DNA from 2 places in the Streptomyces sp. NPDC107500 genome. Region 2 is predicted to be linked to the other one. Evidence: riboswitches for the same ligand, from Rfam matches in the RefSeq annotation. Region 2 holds a riboswitch; the other holds the start of a gene.
The links. Region 2 has a riboswitch for S-adenosylmethionine ahead of thrC (threonine synthase). Riboswitches for the same ligand answer to the same signal wherever they lie in the genome.
Positions count from the first base shown of each region.

Region 1: another riboswitch for S-adenosylmethionine. It lies ahead of ACZ67M_RS04360 (aminotransferase class V-fold PLP-dependent enzyme); the one in region 2 lies ahead of thrC (threonine synthase).

Region 1 covers NZ_JBVJPF010000001.1:985,513-992,758, reverse strand. Annotated here, with positions in the region: gene ACZ67M_RS04370 (SLC13 family permease) at 1-539, shown strand, start outside; gene ACZ67M_RS04365 (glycerate kinase) at 596-1,801, shown strand; gene ACZ67M_RS04360 (aminotransferase class V-fold PLP-dependent enzyme) at 1,753-3,108, opposite strand; SAM riboswitch class IV at 3,254-3,370, opposite strand; gene trpD (anthranilate phosphoribosyltransferase) at 3,449-4,513, opposite strand; gene qcrB (cytochrome bc1 complex cytochrome b subunit) at 4,644-6,281, opposite strand; gene qcrA (cytochrome bc1 complex Rieske iron-sulfur subunit) at 6,278-7,246, opposite strand, start outside.
Region 2 covers NZ_JBVJPF010000008.1:402,722-409,967, reverse strand. Annotated here, with positions in the region: gene ACZ67M_RS31100 (extracellular solute-binding protein) at 1-982, shown strand, start outside; gene ACZ67M_RS31095 (DUF3263 domain-containing protein) at 1,043-1,276, shown strand; gene otsB (trehalose-phosphatase) at 1,323-2,207, shown strand; gene ACZ67M_RS31085 (alpha,alpha-trehalose-phosphate synthase (UDP-forming)) at 2,324-3,712, opposite strand; gene ACZ67M_RS31080 (glucosyl-3-phosphoglycerate synthase) at 3,775-4,719, opposite strand; SAM riboswitch class I at 4,874-5,021, shown strand; gene thrC (threonine synthase) at 5,039-6,331, shown strand; gene ACZ67M_RS31070 (MoaD/ThiS family protein) at 6,418-6,693, shown strand; gene ACZ67M_RS31065 (cold-shock protein) at 7,132-7,246, shown strand, end outside.

The sequences.
Region 1 (7,246 bases), on a different contig from region 2:
TGGCGCTGATCGGGGCGGTCGTCGCCTCCTCCCCCGCGCTGGGCACCGTACGGCTCAAGGACGCGCTGAAGACGGTGCCCTGGTCGCTGCTGCTGTTCATGGCGGCGACCATGGCGATGGGCGTGGCGCTCGCGGACTCCGGGGCGGCGAAGTGGCTGGTGTCGGGGCTGCCCGCGCACGTGGCGCCGGCCGTCTTCCTCGGGGTCGTGGTCGCGGTGAGCACGGCGGCCCACCTGGTCCTCCAGTCCCGTTCGGCCCGCTCGTCCGTGCTGGTCCCGCTGGTGATCGCCGCGGCCGTGGGAGCGGGCGTCAACCCGGTCGCGGCGGCGCTCGCGTCCACCGCCGCGGCCGGCTTCTGCCACACGCTGCCGGCCTCCGCCAAGCCGGTCACGCTCTTCTCCGACATCCCCGGCACCCCCACCTACACCCCGCGCGACCTGCTGCGGCTGTCCGCCGTCCTGGCCCCGCTGACCGCGCTGCTCGTGCTGTTCTTCGCCGCCGCCGTCTGGCCGCTGCTCGGCGTGCCCGTCACCCGATGAAGGAGTCCGCCATGTCCGCCACGTTCGCCCTGTCCTCAGCGCCCTCACCCCCCTCCCTGCTGGGCCGCGTCGCCGTCGCCCCCAGCGGCTTCAAGGAGTCCCTGTCCGCGCAGGCCGCCGCCGACGCCATCGCGGCCGGTGTCCGCCGGGTGCTGCCGGCCGCCGAGATCGACCGGATCCCGCTGGTCGACGGCGGTGAGGGCACGGCCGTGGCGCTGGCCGCCGCGACCGGTGGGCGGCTGGTCGCGCTGGCCGCCACCGGCCCGGTCGGCGAGCCCGTCGGCACCCACTTCGCGCTGCTCGGCGGCCGGGACACGGCGGTCGTGGAGATGGCCGCGGTCGCGGGTCTGTCCCTGGTCCCCCGTGCCCTGCGCGACCCCGGCGCGACGACCACGTACGGCGTCGGCGAGCTGATCGGTGCCGCGCTCGACACCGGGGTGCGGCGGATCCTGGTCGGCTGCGGCGACTCCGGTACGTCGGACGGGGGCGCGGGGGCGCTCCAGGCGCTCGGGGCGCGGCTGCTGGACGCGGACGGCTTCGAACTGCCGCCCGGCGGGGGCGAGCTGGTCCGCCTGGCCCGCGTCGACGCGTCCGGCCTGGACACCCGCCTGAAGAACACCGAGCTGCTCGTCGCCTGCAACCCGTACAACGTGCTGTGCGGCGAGCGGGGCGTGGCCCGGGTGTTCGGCCCGCAGAAGGGGGCGACGCCCGTGCAGGTGGAGCAGTTGTCGGCCGGGCTGGAGAACTGGGCGCGCGTCCTCACCCGCGACCTCGGGGTCGTCGGCACGGACCTGCGGGGCGGCCCCGGCACCGGTGCCTCCGGCGGACTCGGCGCCGGGCTGGCCGCGGTCGGCGCCCGGCTGCTGCCGCGTTTCGACGTGCTGCTCGACCACCTGGACCTGGACGCCCGCCTCGCCCGTGCCGACCTGGTGCTCACCGCCGAGGGCGCCCTGGACCACCAGACGCCGCGCGGCAAGGTGCCGGCGGAGGTGGCCCGGCGCGCCAAGCTCCACGGCCGTCCGGTCCTCGCCCTGGCCGGCACGCTCGGCGAGGGCGCGCACGACGTGCCGGGGGTGGACGCCTGCCACGGGATCATGCCGGCCCCGATGGCGCTGGCGGACGCGCTGTCGCGCGCCGCCGAGCTGCTGACGGACGCCACGGAGCGGGCGCTGCGGATGGTCCTGCTGGGGTCGCGGCTGCCGGGCCGGCCGGCTCAGGCGGCGGAGGTGTCGGGCACGCAGCGCCCGTCCTCGGTGCGGTAGCTCCACCGGGCGCCGTCGCTGACCAGTTCCTTGACGGCGTGCACGAACCGCTCGACGTGCTCGTCCGGGGTGCCGGCGCCGAAGCTCACGCGGATGGCGTTGAGGGACTTCTCCCCCGGCGCCGCCTCCGGGGCACCGCACTCGCCCTGTGCCCCGGGCTCGCCGCCGAGCAGGGTGCGCACCAGCGGGTGGGCGCAGAACAGGCCGTCGCGCACCCCGATGCCGTACTCGGCGGAGAGCGCGGCCGCGAAGTGGGAGCTGTTCCAGCCGTCGACGACGAAGGAGAGCACGCCCACGCGGGGCGCGTCGTCGCCGAAGAGGGAGAGGACCCGCACCTCGGGCACCTCGGCGAGGCCCTCCCGCACCTTGGCGATCAGGTACTCCTCGCGGGCGACCAGCGAGTCGAACCCGGCCTCGGTGAGCGCCTTGCAGGCGGAGGCGATCGAGTAGGCGCCGATGACGTTGGGCGAACCGGCCTCGTGCCGGGCGGCGCTCTCGTGCCAGCGCACGTCCACACCACCGTCGGCGCGCCGGGTGACGCTGCGGCTGGCGCCGCCGCCGGCGAGGTACGGCTCGGCCTCGCGCAGCCAGTCGGCCCGGCCGGCCAGCACGCCGGAGCCGAACGGGGCGTACAGCTTGTGCCCGGAGAAGGCGACCCAGTCGACGTCGAGGTCGCGGACGCTCACCGGGTGGTGCGGGGCGAGCTGGGCGGCGTCCAGCACGATCCGGGCGCCGTGCGCGTGCGCGGCGGCGGCCAGTTCACGCACCGGCCACAGCTCGCCGGTGACGTTGGAGGCGCCGGTGACGCAGACCAGGGCGGGCCCGTACGGCTCGCGGGCGGCGAGGGCGCGCTCCAGGGTCTCGACGGCCTCGGCGTGGGTGCGGGGCGCGTCGAGGTAGGTCACGTCCGCGTCCCGCCAGGGCAGCAGCGAGGCGTGGTGCTCGGTCTCGAAGACGAAGACCCGGCAGCCGGCGGGCAGCGCGCCGGCCAGCAGGTTCAGGGAGTCGGTGGTGGACCGGGTGAACACGACCTGGTCGTCCTCCCGGCAGCCGAGGAACCCGGCGACGGTGTCGCGGGCGTTCTCGAACAGGTCGGTCGACAGCTGCGACAGGTACCCGGCCCCGCGGTGCACGCTGCCGTAGTACGGGGCGTAGGCCGCCACGTCGTCCCAGACCCGCTGGAGCGCGGGGGCGCTGGCGGCGTAGTCGAGCGCGGCGTAGGTGACCTCGCCGCCGGTGACGAGCGGGACGGTGACGTCGCGGCCCAGGACGGGCAGCGGAGTGGCGACAGCGGTGGGTACGGACATGGCGGACTCCCGTGAGGACCAGCGCGAAGCAGGGCGCTGTGAAGAGAAGAAGAGGGTGTGCGGAGGCGGGGCTCTGCGGCCCTATCGCATTCGCTGGTTCACGGGAGACTCCCTCGGAGGACCCAGGACCCCTGGTTTCGCGAGGGGTCCGCGCTTGCCGTGGACCTTGCTGTCCACGACCTGGTCTTCACCCGGGGCACCCCGCCACGGACGGAGGGTTGCCGGACAGTCGGCCGGGGCCTCATGACTGTCACTCATGACCTGTCGAAAAACCTATGGGAAGTGATCGGCGTCCCGCAACCCGAGTCCGGATCGCGGGACGCACGTCACACGGTGGTGCCTACGCGTTGCTGGCGGCCACCCAGCGGTCCAGGACGCGCTTGGCGGCGCCCGAGTCGATCGCCTCGGCCGCGCGGTCCATGCCGGCCCGGATGCGCTCCGGCAGGGGTCCCTCGCCGCCCTCCAGGGCGACCAGGGCGGCCGCGGAGTTCAGCAGCACGGCGTCCCGCACGGGGCCCGTCTCGCCGTTCAGCAGGCGCCGGGCGACGTCGGCGTTGTAGGAGGCGTCGGCGCCGCGCAGGGCCTCGACCGGCACCAGTTCGAGACCGACGTCCCGCGGGTCGAAGGTCTCCTCGGTCACCCGGCCGTCGCGCACGACCCAGACGCGGGAGGTGGCGGTCGTGGTCAGCTCGTCGAGGCCGTCGTCGCCCCGGAAGACCAGGGACGAGTGGCCGCGCTCGGCGAAGACACCGGCGATGATCGGGGCCATCCGGGCGTGGGCGACGCCGATCGCCTGGGCCTTGACCTTCGCGGGGTTGGTCAGCGGACCGAGGAAGTTGAACACCGTGCGGATGCCGAGCTGGCCGCGCGCCGAGGCCACGTGGCGCAGTGCCGGGTGGAACTTCACGGCGAAGCAGAAGGTGATGCCGGCCTCGTCGGCGACCTCCGCCACCCGCTGCGGCGTCAGCTCCAGATTGACGCCGAGCTTCTCCAGGACGTCGGAGGCACCGGACGCGGAGGAGGCGGCGCGGTTGCCGTGCTTGACGACCTTCGCGCCGGTGCCGGCCACGACGATCGCCGACATGGTGGAGATGTTGACCGTCTTGGCGCCGTCGCCGCCGGTCCCGACGATGTCGACGGTCTCGCCCGGCACCTCGATGACGTTGGCGTGCGCGTACATGGTGCGGACCAGGCCGGAGATCTCCTCCACGGTCTCGCCCTTGAACCTCAGGCCCACCGCGAGGCCGGCGATCTGCGCGTCGGTCGCCTCGCCGCGCATGATCACGTCCAGTGCCCACGCGGTGTCGTCCTGGGACAGGTCGTGGCCGTCCAGCAGCCGGTTCAGCAGGGCGGGCCAGGAGCGGCCGCCCGCGGTGTCGCCTCCAGCGGGGGTCACAGCGCTCATGGCCGCTCCTGATGGTCGTAGGTCGTGGAGAAGGAGTGTGGTCCCACCCTATCCAGCCCCGGGCACGGCGAAGGGCCCCGTCCGCGGAACGGACGGGGCCCTTCGACCGTGGTGTGGCGACGCAGGAGGGTCAGTGGTGGCCGTGGCCGCTCGTGATCTCCTTGTACTCCTCGACGGTCGGCTTCGGAATCTGCGACTCCTCGCCGTAGTACGACTCGCTCAGCTTGGCGCGGAGCTTCTCGCCGCGGGACACCTTGCGCTCGACGCCGTTCTCGTCGACCGTCGGACCGATCTCGGCCGGCTTGTACTGCTCGTGCGCGGTGAGGGTGTGCAGCTGCTCCTGGCTGAGCGGCTCGTGCACCTCGATGAACTCACCGTGCGGCAGGCGCTTGATGATGCCCGACTCGCGGCCGTGCAGCACCTTCTCCTTGTCCCGGCGCTGGAGGCCGAGGCAGATCCGCTTGGTGGCGATGAACGCGAGGACCGGCCCGACGAAGAACGCGATGCGGACGAACCAGGTGATCGCGTTGATCGACAGGTGGAAGTGGGTGGCCCACAGGTCGTTGCCGCCACCGATCAGCAGCACGAAGTACACCGTCATCCAGGCGACGCCGAAGGCGGTGCGCGTCGGGGCGTTGCGCGGGCGGTCCAGGATGTGGTGCTCGCGCTTGTCCCCGGTGACCCAGGACTCGATGAACGGGTAGACCGCGATCGCGACCAGCACCAGCGGGAAGATCAGCAGCGGGATGAACACGCCCAGGGCGAGTGTGTGACCCCAGAAGTTGATCTCCCAGCCCGGCATCACGCGGATCAGGCCCTCGGAGAAGCCCATGTACCAGTCGGGCTGTGCGCCGGTGGAGACCTGGTCCGGCCGGTAGGGGCCGATGGCCCAGATCGGGTTGATCGTGGCGATGGCCGAGACGGCGGCGATCACACCGAAGACCAGGAAGAAGAAGCCTCCGGCCTTCGCCATGTACACCGGCAGCAGCGGCATGCCGACGACGTTCTTGTTGGTCTTGCCGGGACCCGCGAACTGCGTGTGCTTGTGGTAGAAGACCAGGATCAGGTGGCCGACCACCAGGCCGAGCATGATGCCCGGCAGCAGCAGGATGTGGATCGAGTAGAACCGGGCCACGAAGTCGTGTCCGGGGAACTCCCCGCCGAACAGGAAGAACGAGATGTACGTGCCGACGATCGGCACGGACAGGATCGCGCCCTCCATGAAGCGGATACCGGTGCCGGAGAGCAGGTCGTCCGGGAGCGAGTAACCGGTGAAGCCGGTGAACATGCCGAGGACGAGCAGCAGGAAGCCGAACAGCCAGTTGATCTCACGCGGCTTGCGGAACGCGCCGGTGAAGAAGACGCGCATCATGTGCACGAACATGCCGGCCAGGAAGATCAGCGCCGCCCAGTGGTGGATCTGCCGGATGAGCAGACCACCGCGGACGTCGAAGCTGATGTCCAGCGTGGAGGCGTACGCCTCACTCATCAGCTGGCCCTGGAGGGGCACGTACGAGCCGTGGTACGTGACCTCGTTCATCGACGGGTGGAAGAACAGCGTCAGGTACACACCCGTGAGGATGATGATGATGAAGCTGTAGAGGCAGATCTCACCCAGCATGAACGACCAGTGGTCGGGGAAGATCTTGCGCATGTTGGCCTTGGCCAGGGAGTAGATCCCCAGCCGGCCGTCGGCCCAGTCGGCGACGCGCTCGCCGGCCGGTGCCTTCCCGCGAGAGCGCGGGGCTTCGTTGGGTGTAGTACTCATCCGCGCTCCCAGAAGGAAGGACCGACGGGCTCGTCGAAGTCGCCGAGCGCTTCGAGGTACCCCTCGTCGTTCACGCCGATGCGCAGCTGCGGCAGGGCGTGACCTGCGGGACCGAAGATCACCCGGGCACCGTCGGCAAGGTCGAAGGTGGACTGGTGGCAGGGGCAGAGCGCGTGGTGCGTCTGCTGCTCGTACAGGGAGATCGGGCAACCGACGTGGGTGCAGATCTTCGAGTACGCCACGATGCCCTCGTGCGACCACTCGAGCTCGCGCTTGTCCTTGATGGCGTCCGGCTCCAGCCGGATGATCATCAGGGCCGCCTTGGCGATCTCGTTCATGAACCCCTCGTCGTGCTCCTCCAGGCCCTCGGGCTTGGCGAAGGTGAGGGAGCCCACCGCGACGTCGGCGGGACGCAGCGGCTCGTTGGTGTTCATGTTGACGAGCAGCTTGCCCTTGGACCACATGGTGTGGCGGAGGCTGGTGCCGGGCAGCGGGCCGAGGTCGCGCAGCAGGACGACGCCGGAGAGCGGCACCAGGGTGAGCGCGCCCAGCATCGTGTTGCGGATCAGCTTGCGGCGCCCGATCACGGACTCCTTGGCGCCCTGCTTGAAGTCCGCGTGGACCTTGGCACGGGTCTCGGTGTCGGCCTCGATCGCGTGCCGCTCGTCGGCGACCTCCTCGTCGGACATCAGGGTGCGGGCCCAGTGGACCGCGCCCGCGCCGATGGCGAACAGCGCGACGCCGAGCGTCATGCCGAGCGCGAAGTTCAGCGCGCTGATGTGACCGAGCGGCCAGATGTAGACCGACTTGTCGACCGGGATCGCCACGAACGAGGCGATGAAGCCGACGGTGGCCAGCATCGACACCGTGAACAGCAGGGCGACCGTGCGCTCGGACCGCTTGGCGGCCCGCTCGTCGATGTCCTGGATCCGGTGCTCGTGGGGCGGCAGCCCCGGGTCGGCGAA
Region 2 (7,246 bases):
CATGGCCCAGATCGGCGCGTACTCCGACTACGCGGACAAGGACCTGCTCTACTCGGCCGACGACGTGCTCTCGATCCCGGTCCAGGCCGGCTTCGTCTCCCAGCTCGCGGGCGCCGGCCAGGTCAACGGGGTCCAGTACGGGCTGCCCTTCGCGGCCTCCACCCGCGTGCTCTTCTACAACAAGACCCTCTTCGCCGAGGCCGGCGTCACCCCGCCCAAGTCCTGGGACGACCTCGCCGACGCCGCCGAGGCGCTCGACGCGAAGGGCGTGAAGTACCCGTACGCCCTGCCGCTGGGCGCCGAGGAGGCGCAGGCGGAGACCATGCAGTGGATGCTCAGCGGCGGGGGCGGCTACACCGACGACCTCGGCACGTACTCCGTCGACTCGCCGCAGAACGTCACCACGTTCACCTGGCTGCGCGACGAACTGGTCGCCAAGGGTCTCACCGGCCCGGTCGCCCCCGGCAAGCTCAACCGCGCCGCCGCCTTCGCCGCCTTCGCGGGCGGGGACGTCGGCATGCTCAACGGCCACCCCTCGCTCATGAAGATGGCCTCCGACAAGGGCGTGAAGTACGGCATGGTGACGACCCCCGGCGCCGACGGGGAGAGCCAGAACACCCTCGGGGTGTCCGACTGGATGACGGCCTTCAAGAAGAACGGCCACCAGGAGGAGATCGGCGACTTCCTCGACTTCGTCTACAGCGACGAGAACGTCCTCGACTTCTCCCGCGAGTACGACCTGCTGCCGGTGACCACCTCCGCCTCCCAGGCCATGAGCACCGCGGCCGAGGACAAGAACCTCAAGCCGTTCCTGGACGAACTGCTGCTCTCCGAGCTGTACCCGGTCGGCAAGACCTCCTGGGCCTCGGTCAGCGCCGACGTCAAGAAGCGGATCGGCCAGGCGGTCGCCCCCGGCGGCAGCCCTCAGGAGGTGCTCGCCCAGATACAGGGGACCGCGATGCGGGTGGGCAGCGCGGAGTAGGACTCTCGCGACAAGCCCTCGCGGGCAGCGCTGTCGGTGGCGGGCGCTACGGTGCCGTACATGGACCTGGGAGAGCTGGCCGAGCGGGAGCGCGGCATCCTCGCACTGGAGCGCCGCGGCTTCCCCGGCCCCGGCGCCAAGGAACGCGCGATCCGCGAGGAGCTGGGCCTGGCCCCCGTCCGCTACTACCAGCTCCTCAACGCCCTCCTCGACGACCCCCGCGCCCTGGCCACCGACCCGGTCACGGTCAACCGCCTCCGCCGGATACGGGAGTCCCGCCGCGCGGAGCGGTGAGGCGGTGACGAGGTTGCCGTCCGCGCCGGCGGGATAGGTTCGCGGTATGGGCAGCCACCAGGACTCCACCCGTGCCGACTCCCGTGCCGACTCGCCGGACCACCTGCCGACCCCTTCGACGGCGGCCGGACGCGCGGGGCTCGACGCGCTCCTCACCGACCCCGGCCGTGCGGTGATCGCGCTGGACTTCGACGGCACGCTGGCCCCGATCGTCGCCGACCCCGACCGGGCGCGGGCCCACCCGGACGCCGTACCGGCGCTCGCGGCCCTCGCCCCGAAGGTCGCCGCCGTCGCGGTGATCACCGGCCGCCCGGCCGAGGTCGCCGTCCGGCACGGCGGCTTCGCGGACGTCCCGGGCCTCGACCACCTCGTCGTCCTCGGCCACTACGGCGCCGAACGCTGGGACGCCGCCACCGGCACCCTCACCACGCCCGAACCGCATCCCGGCGTCGCCGCCGTCCGCGCGGAGCTGCCGGCCCTGCTGGAGCGGTCCGGGGCGGGGGAGGGCACCTGGACCGAGGAGAAGGGCCACGCGGTCGCCGTCCACACCCGCCGTGCCCCCGACCCGCAGGCCGCCTTCGACGTCCTGCGCGTCCCCCTCACCGACCTGGCCTCCCGGCACGGCCTCATCGTCGAACCGGGCCGCATGGTCCTCGAACTGCGCCCGCCCGGCATGGACAAGGGCGCCGCGCTACGGGCCTACGTCCGCGACACGGACGCCGGGTCCGTCCTCTACGCCGGCGACGACCTCGGCGACCTCCCCGCCTTCGCGGCGGTCGACGTACTCCGCACCGAGGGCACCCCGGGCCTCCTGGTGTGCAGCGGCAGCGACGAGGTCCCGGACCTCAGAAAGCGGGCCGACGTGGTGGTCGACGACGGCCCGACGGGCGTGGTGCGACTCCTGCGCGCCCTGGCCGCGCGCCTCGCCTAGCGGCCCCCGCCGCCGCCTGGGGCGCCCCCGCCGCCGCCTGCGGGCAGTCGTGCCGCTGGGGCGGCACGGGCGGGCGCAGGCGGCACCCCGCTACGCCGGGCAGCGCACTCGCCCTCTCAGCCCCGCAACGCCCTCAACTGCTCAAGAAACCACCGCGCCGGAGGCAGCGCCGTACCCGCCGCGGCCAGCCGCTTCGAGCGCTCGGCACGCTCCGCCGCGGGGACGGACAGCGCGGTGTGCAGGGCCTCCGCCGTCCCGGACACGTCGTACGGGTTCACCACCACCGCGTCCTCGCCCAGCTCCTCGTACGCCCCAGCCTCCCGCGACAGCACCAGCACGCACCCCTCGTCGGAGACGACCGGCACCTCCTTCGCGACCAGGTTCATCCCGTCCCGCACGGGGTTGACGAGGGCCACGTCGGCCAGCCGGTACGCCGCCAGCGACCGCGCGAAGTCGTCCTTCACGTGCAGCACGACCGGCGTCCAGCCGGCCGTGCCGAACTCCGCGTTGACCGCGTCCGCGACCCGCTGCACCTCGGCCGTGTAGTCGCGGTACACGGCGAGGTCCTGCCGCGAGGGGTAGGCGAACGCGACGTGCACCACCCGCTCCCGCCACTGAGGCCGCGTCGCCAGCAGCTCCCGGTACGCCAGCAGCCCGCGCACGATGTTCTTGGACAGCTCGGTCCGGTCCACCCGCACGATCGTGCGTCGGCCCTCGCCGATCTCCTCCCGCAGGGCCGCCATCCGCTCGTCCACGTCCGCCTCGTGCGACCGCTTCCGCAGGAAGTCCGCGTCCGCCCCGAGCCCGTGCACGCCGGTCTCCGTGGAGCCGAGCCCGCCCACCAGGGCGTCGCAGCACGCGGTGAACGCGTCGGCCCAGCGCCGGGTGAGGAACCCGAGCCGGTCGGCGCCGAGCATGCCGCGCAGCACCTGCTCGGCGATGTCGTCCGGCAGCAGCCGGAAGTAGTCGACCGGCGCCCACGGCGTGTGCGAGAAGTGGCCGATCCTGAGGTCCGGCCGCAGCTCGCGGAGCATCCCCGGCACCAGCGTCAGGTGGTAGTCCTGCACGATCGCGACCGCGCCCTCGGCGGCCTCCTCGGCCAGCGCCTCGGCGAAGGCCCGGTTGTACGCCTCGTAGGAGGCCCACTGCCGCCGGAACTCCGCGTCGAAGACCGGCTCCACGGGCGTCTGGTAGAGCATGTGGTGCACGAACCACAGCACCGAGTTGGCGATCCCGTTGTACGCGTCCGCGTGCACGTCCGCCGGCACGTCCAGCATCCGCACGCCGTCCTCGCCGACCCCGCGCCGCACCGCCTCGCGGTCGCCGTCGCCGAGCGCCGAGCACACCCACAGCGCCCCCGCGTCCGGGCCGATCGACGACAGCCCGGAGACCAGGCCGCCGCCCCCGCGTTTCGCGTGCAGCGACCCGTCCTCACGCACCTCGTACGAGACCGGCCCCCGATTGGAGGCGACCAGCACCTGAGCAGCACCGAAGCTTGAAGCCATACGCCTCAACCTAGCCCGGCCCCGAAATGCTCAAACGTGGTCGCACACCACAGCGGTGCCGATCACGCCACCCGCCGCGCCGTGTACTCCGCGATCTCCCTCATCGGTGGCCGTTCCTCCGTGTCCACGGCGTGGGTGCGGGGCTCGAAGCCCGAGGGGCCGCGTTCGAACTGGGTGAGGGTCGGGCGGACCAGGTGGCCGCGGGCCAGGCGGAGCTGGGCGGTGCGGTAGATCGCGGCGGACATGCGGCCCAGGGCCTGGCCGTCCTGGTGGTGGTGGCGCCGGACGCCGACGTCGACCTGGGCGAGGGCGTCCAGGCCGACCAGGTGCAGGGCGTCGACCAGCATGCCCAGCTCGACGCCGTAGCCGACGGGGAAGGGGAGCCGTTCCAGCAGGGAGCGGCGGGCCGCGTACTCGCCGCCGAGCGGCTGCACGAAGCCGGCCAGCAGCGGCCAGTGCAGGTTGAGCAGGGGGCGGGCCACCAGCTCGGTGACCCGGCCGCCCTGGCCGGGAGTGGTGCCGAGGGGGCGGTCGTACATCGCCTTGACGAGCTGCACGTCCGGTTCCGTGAGCAGCGGGCCGACGATCCCGGAGACGAAGTCGGCGGAGAACTCGCGCAGGTCGGCGTCGACGAAGCAGACGATGTCGCCGCCGGTGACCAGCAGCGAACGCCACAGCACCTCGCCCTTGCCCGGCACCGGCGGGACCCGCGGCAGGATCGCGTCGCGGTGCACGACGCGCGCGCCCGCCGCCGCGGCCACCTCCGACGTACGGTCGCTCGACCCGGAGTCCACGACCACGATCTCGTCGACCAGCGGAGCCCGGTCCATCAGGTCGCGGCGGATCACCGTGACGATCTCGCCGACCGTCGCCTCCTCGTCGAGGGCCGGGAGCACCACGCTGACCGTCTGCCCGGTGGCCTGTTTGGCGGCCAGCAGCTGCCGGATCGGCCGGTCCCCGGCGGACCAGGAACGCGCGCTCAGCCAGCGCTCGACTTCTTCCAGCACGGTCCCAGGACTCCTTCGTGATCAGTTGTGATCCATCTCGCGGTACGGACGACTATCTCAACCGTCCTGGCCTTCGGTTACAGTCTTGAACAACGCGCAGGACCCCCGCATGCCGGGGTCACCGCGCGTACCGCGAAGGACAACAACTTCATACCGCTCATCCAGAGGGGCAGAGGGAAACGGCCCGATGAAGCCCCGGCAACCCTCCAGTCGGTTCTTGTCACACGGACGTGGCGAGGCTCCCGGCTAGGGAAGGTGCCAAATCCGTCTCACGGCGAGATGCGTCGTGAGAAAGATGAGGAGAAAGGGCCTCGCCTCCATGGCTGTGCAGACTGCCGAAACCCCCACGAACTCCACCGACGGCACCGTCGACCTCGGCCCCGCCGCAGCGCTGAGCTGCCGCGAGTGCGGCCACCGCGTCCCGCTCGGCCCGCTCTTCGCCTGCCAGGAGTGTTTCGGCCCGCTGGAGATCGCCTACGACTTCTCGGCCTACGACACCGAGGAGCTGCGCAAGCGGATCGAAGCGGGCCCCGCGAACATCTGGCGCTACGCCCCCCTGCTGCCCGTCCCCGCCGACGTGGCCGACAAGCCGAACATCAACCCGGGCTGGACCAAGCTGGTCAAGGCCGACAACCTGGCCCGCGAGCTGGGCGTCACCGGCGGCCTCTACGTCAAGGACGACTCCGGCAACCCGACGCACTCCTTCAAGGACCGCGTCGTCGCCCAGGCCCTGGAGGCCGCCCGCGCCTTCGGCTTCACCACCCTCTCCTGCTCCTCCACCGGCAACCTGGCCGGCGCCGTCGGCGCCGCCGCCGCCCGGGCCGGCTTCCGCTCCTGCGTGTTCATCCCGCACGACCTGGAGCAGGGCAAGGTCGTCATGGCCGCCGTCTACGGCGGTGAGCTGGTCGGCATCCAGGGCAACTACGACGACGTGAACCGCTTCTGCTCCGAGCTGATCGGCGACCCGGCCGGCGAAGGCTGGGGCTTCGTCAACGTCAACCTGCGGCCGTACTACGCCGAGGGATCCAAGACCCTCGCGTACGAGATCTGCGAGCAGCTCGGCTGGCGGCTGCCCGACCAGATCGTCGTCCCGATCGCGTCCGGTTCCCAGCTCACGAAGATCGACAAGGGGCTCCAGGAGCTGATCAAGCTGGGTCTGGTCGAGGACAAGCCGTACAAGATCTTCGGCGCCCAGGCCGAGGGCTGCTCCCCGGTCTCCACGGCGTACAAGGCCGGCCACGACGTGGTGCGCCCGCAGAAGCCGGACACCATCGCCAAGTCGCTGGCCATCGGCAACCCCGCCGACGGCCCCTACGTCCTCGACATCGCGCGCCGCACGGGCGGTGCGGTGGAGGACGTCACCGACGAGCAGGTCGTGGACGCGATCAAGCTGCTCGCCCGGACCGAGGGCATCTTCGCGGAGACCGCCGGTGGTGTGACGGTGGGGGTGACGAAGAAGCTGGTCGAGAGCGGCGCGCTGGACCCGTCGCTGACCACCGTCGTGCTCAACACCGGCGATGGTCTGAAGACGCTGGACGCGGTGGCGGGCACCGGGCTGACCGCGACCATTCGTCCCAACCTGGATTCGTTCCGCGAGGCCGGACTCGCGTAGGACAGCTTGTATGTCGTCTGCGGGCCGTGGGGGCTGGTCGCGCAGTTCCCCGCGCCCCTAGCCAAGTCACCTGACCGGAGGTTCAAGTGAGCGTCAACGTCCGCATCCCCACCATCCTGCGCACCTACACCGGTGGCCAGGCCGAGGTCAGTGCCGAGGGCGCGAATCTCGGCGAGGTCATCTCCGACCTGGAGAAGAACCACACCGGCATCGCCGCCCGCGTCCTGGACGACCAGGGCAAGCTGCGCCGCTTCGTCAACGTCTACGTCAACGACGACGACGTGCGCTTCGAGCAGGGCCTGGAGACCGCGACCCCGGACGGCGCGGGCGTCTCCATCATCCCGGCGGTCGCCGGCGGCTGATCCGCCTTTTCGTTACCGCAGGTAATCGCGGTGACGCAGAGTTCATCGAATTGCCCCCTCCGTGAGAGAAGCGGAGGGGGCAATTCCATTGGATTGAGCGCGGTAGAGTTGGGGAACGCGCTCCCGATCAAGGCATCGGGAACCTTGAATTCCTGCCGCCCGCCCGACAAGAAGTAGCCAAAGTGTGGGTGTGTTTCGCGGCTTTTGTGACTTTTGTGTGCCCCGACTTGACCCACATTCAGGGGAAAGCTCGTCATATTCCGGACCGGGTACGTCCAGATTTCTCGTCCGATTGACCTGTTGCAGACGGCAGTTGGACAGATACATTCAGCCGCGGTCGACGCGTTCCGGCGCACGCCCCCAGTCGTGGGGGGTGAGGTCTGACCCGGGTCCGCGAAGTGCGGATCTGTGCAAGGGCCAGTAATAGGGGAGTTAGGCATGGCTCAGGGCACCGTCAAGTGGTTCAACGCGGAGAAGGGGTACGGCTTCATCGCGGTCGACGGTGGTGCGGATGTTTTCGTCCACTACAGCGCGATTCAGATGGACGGCTACC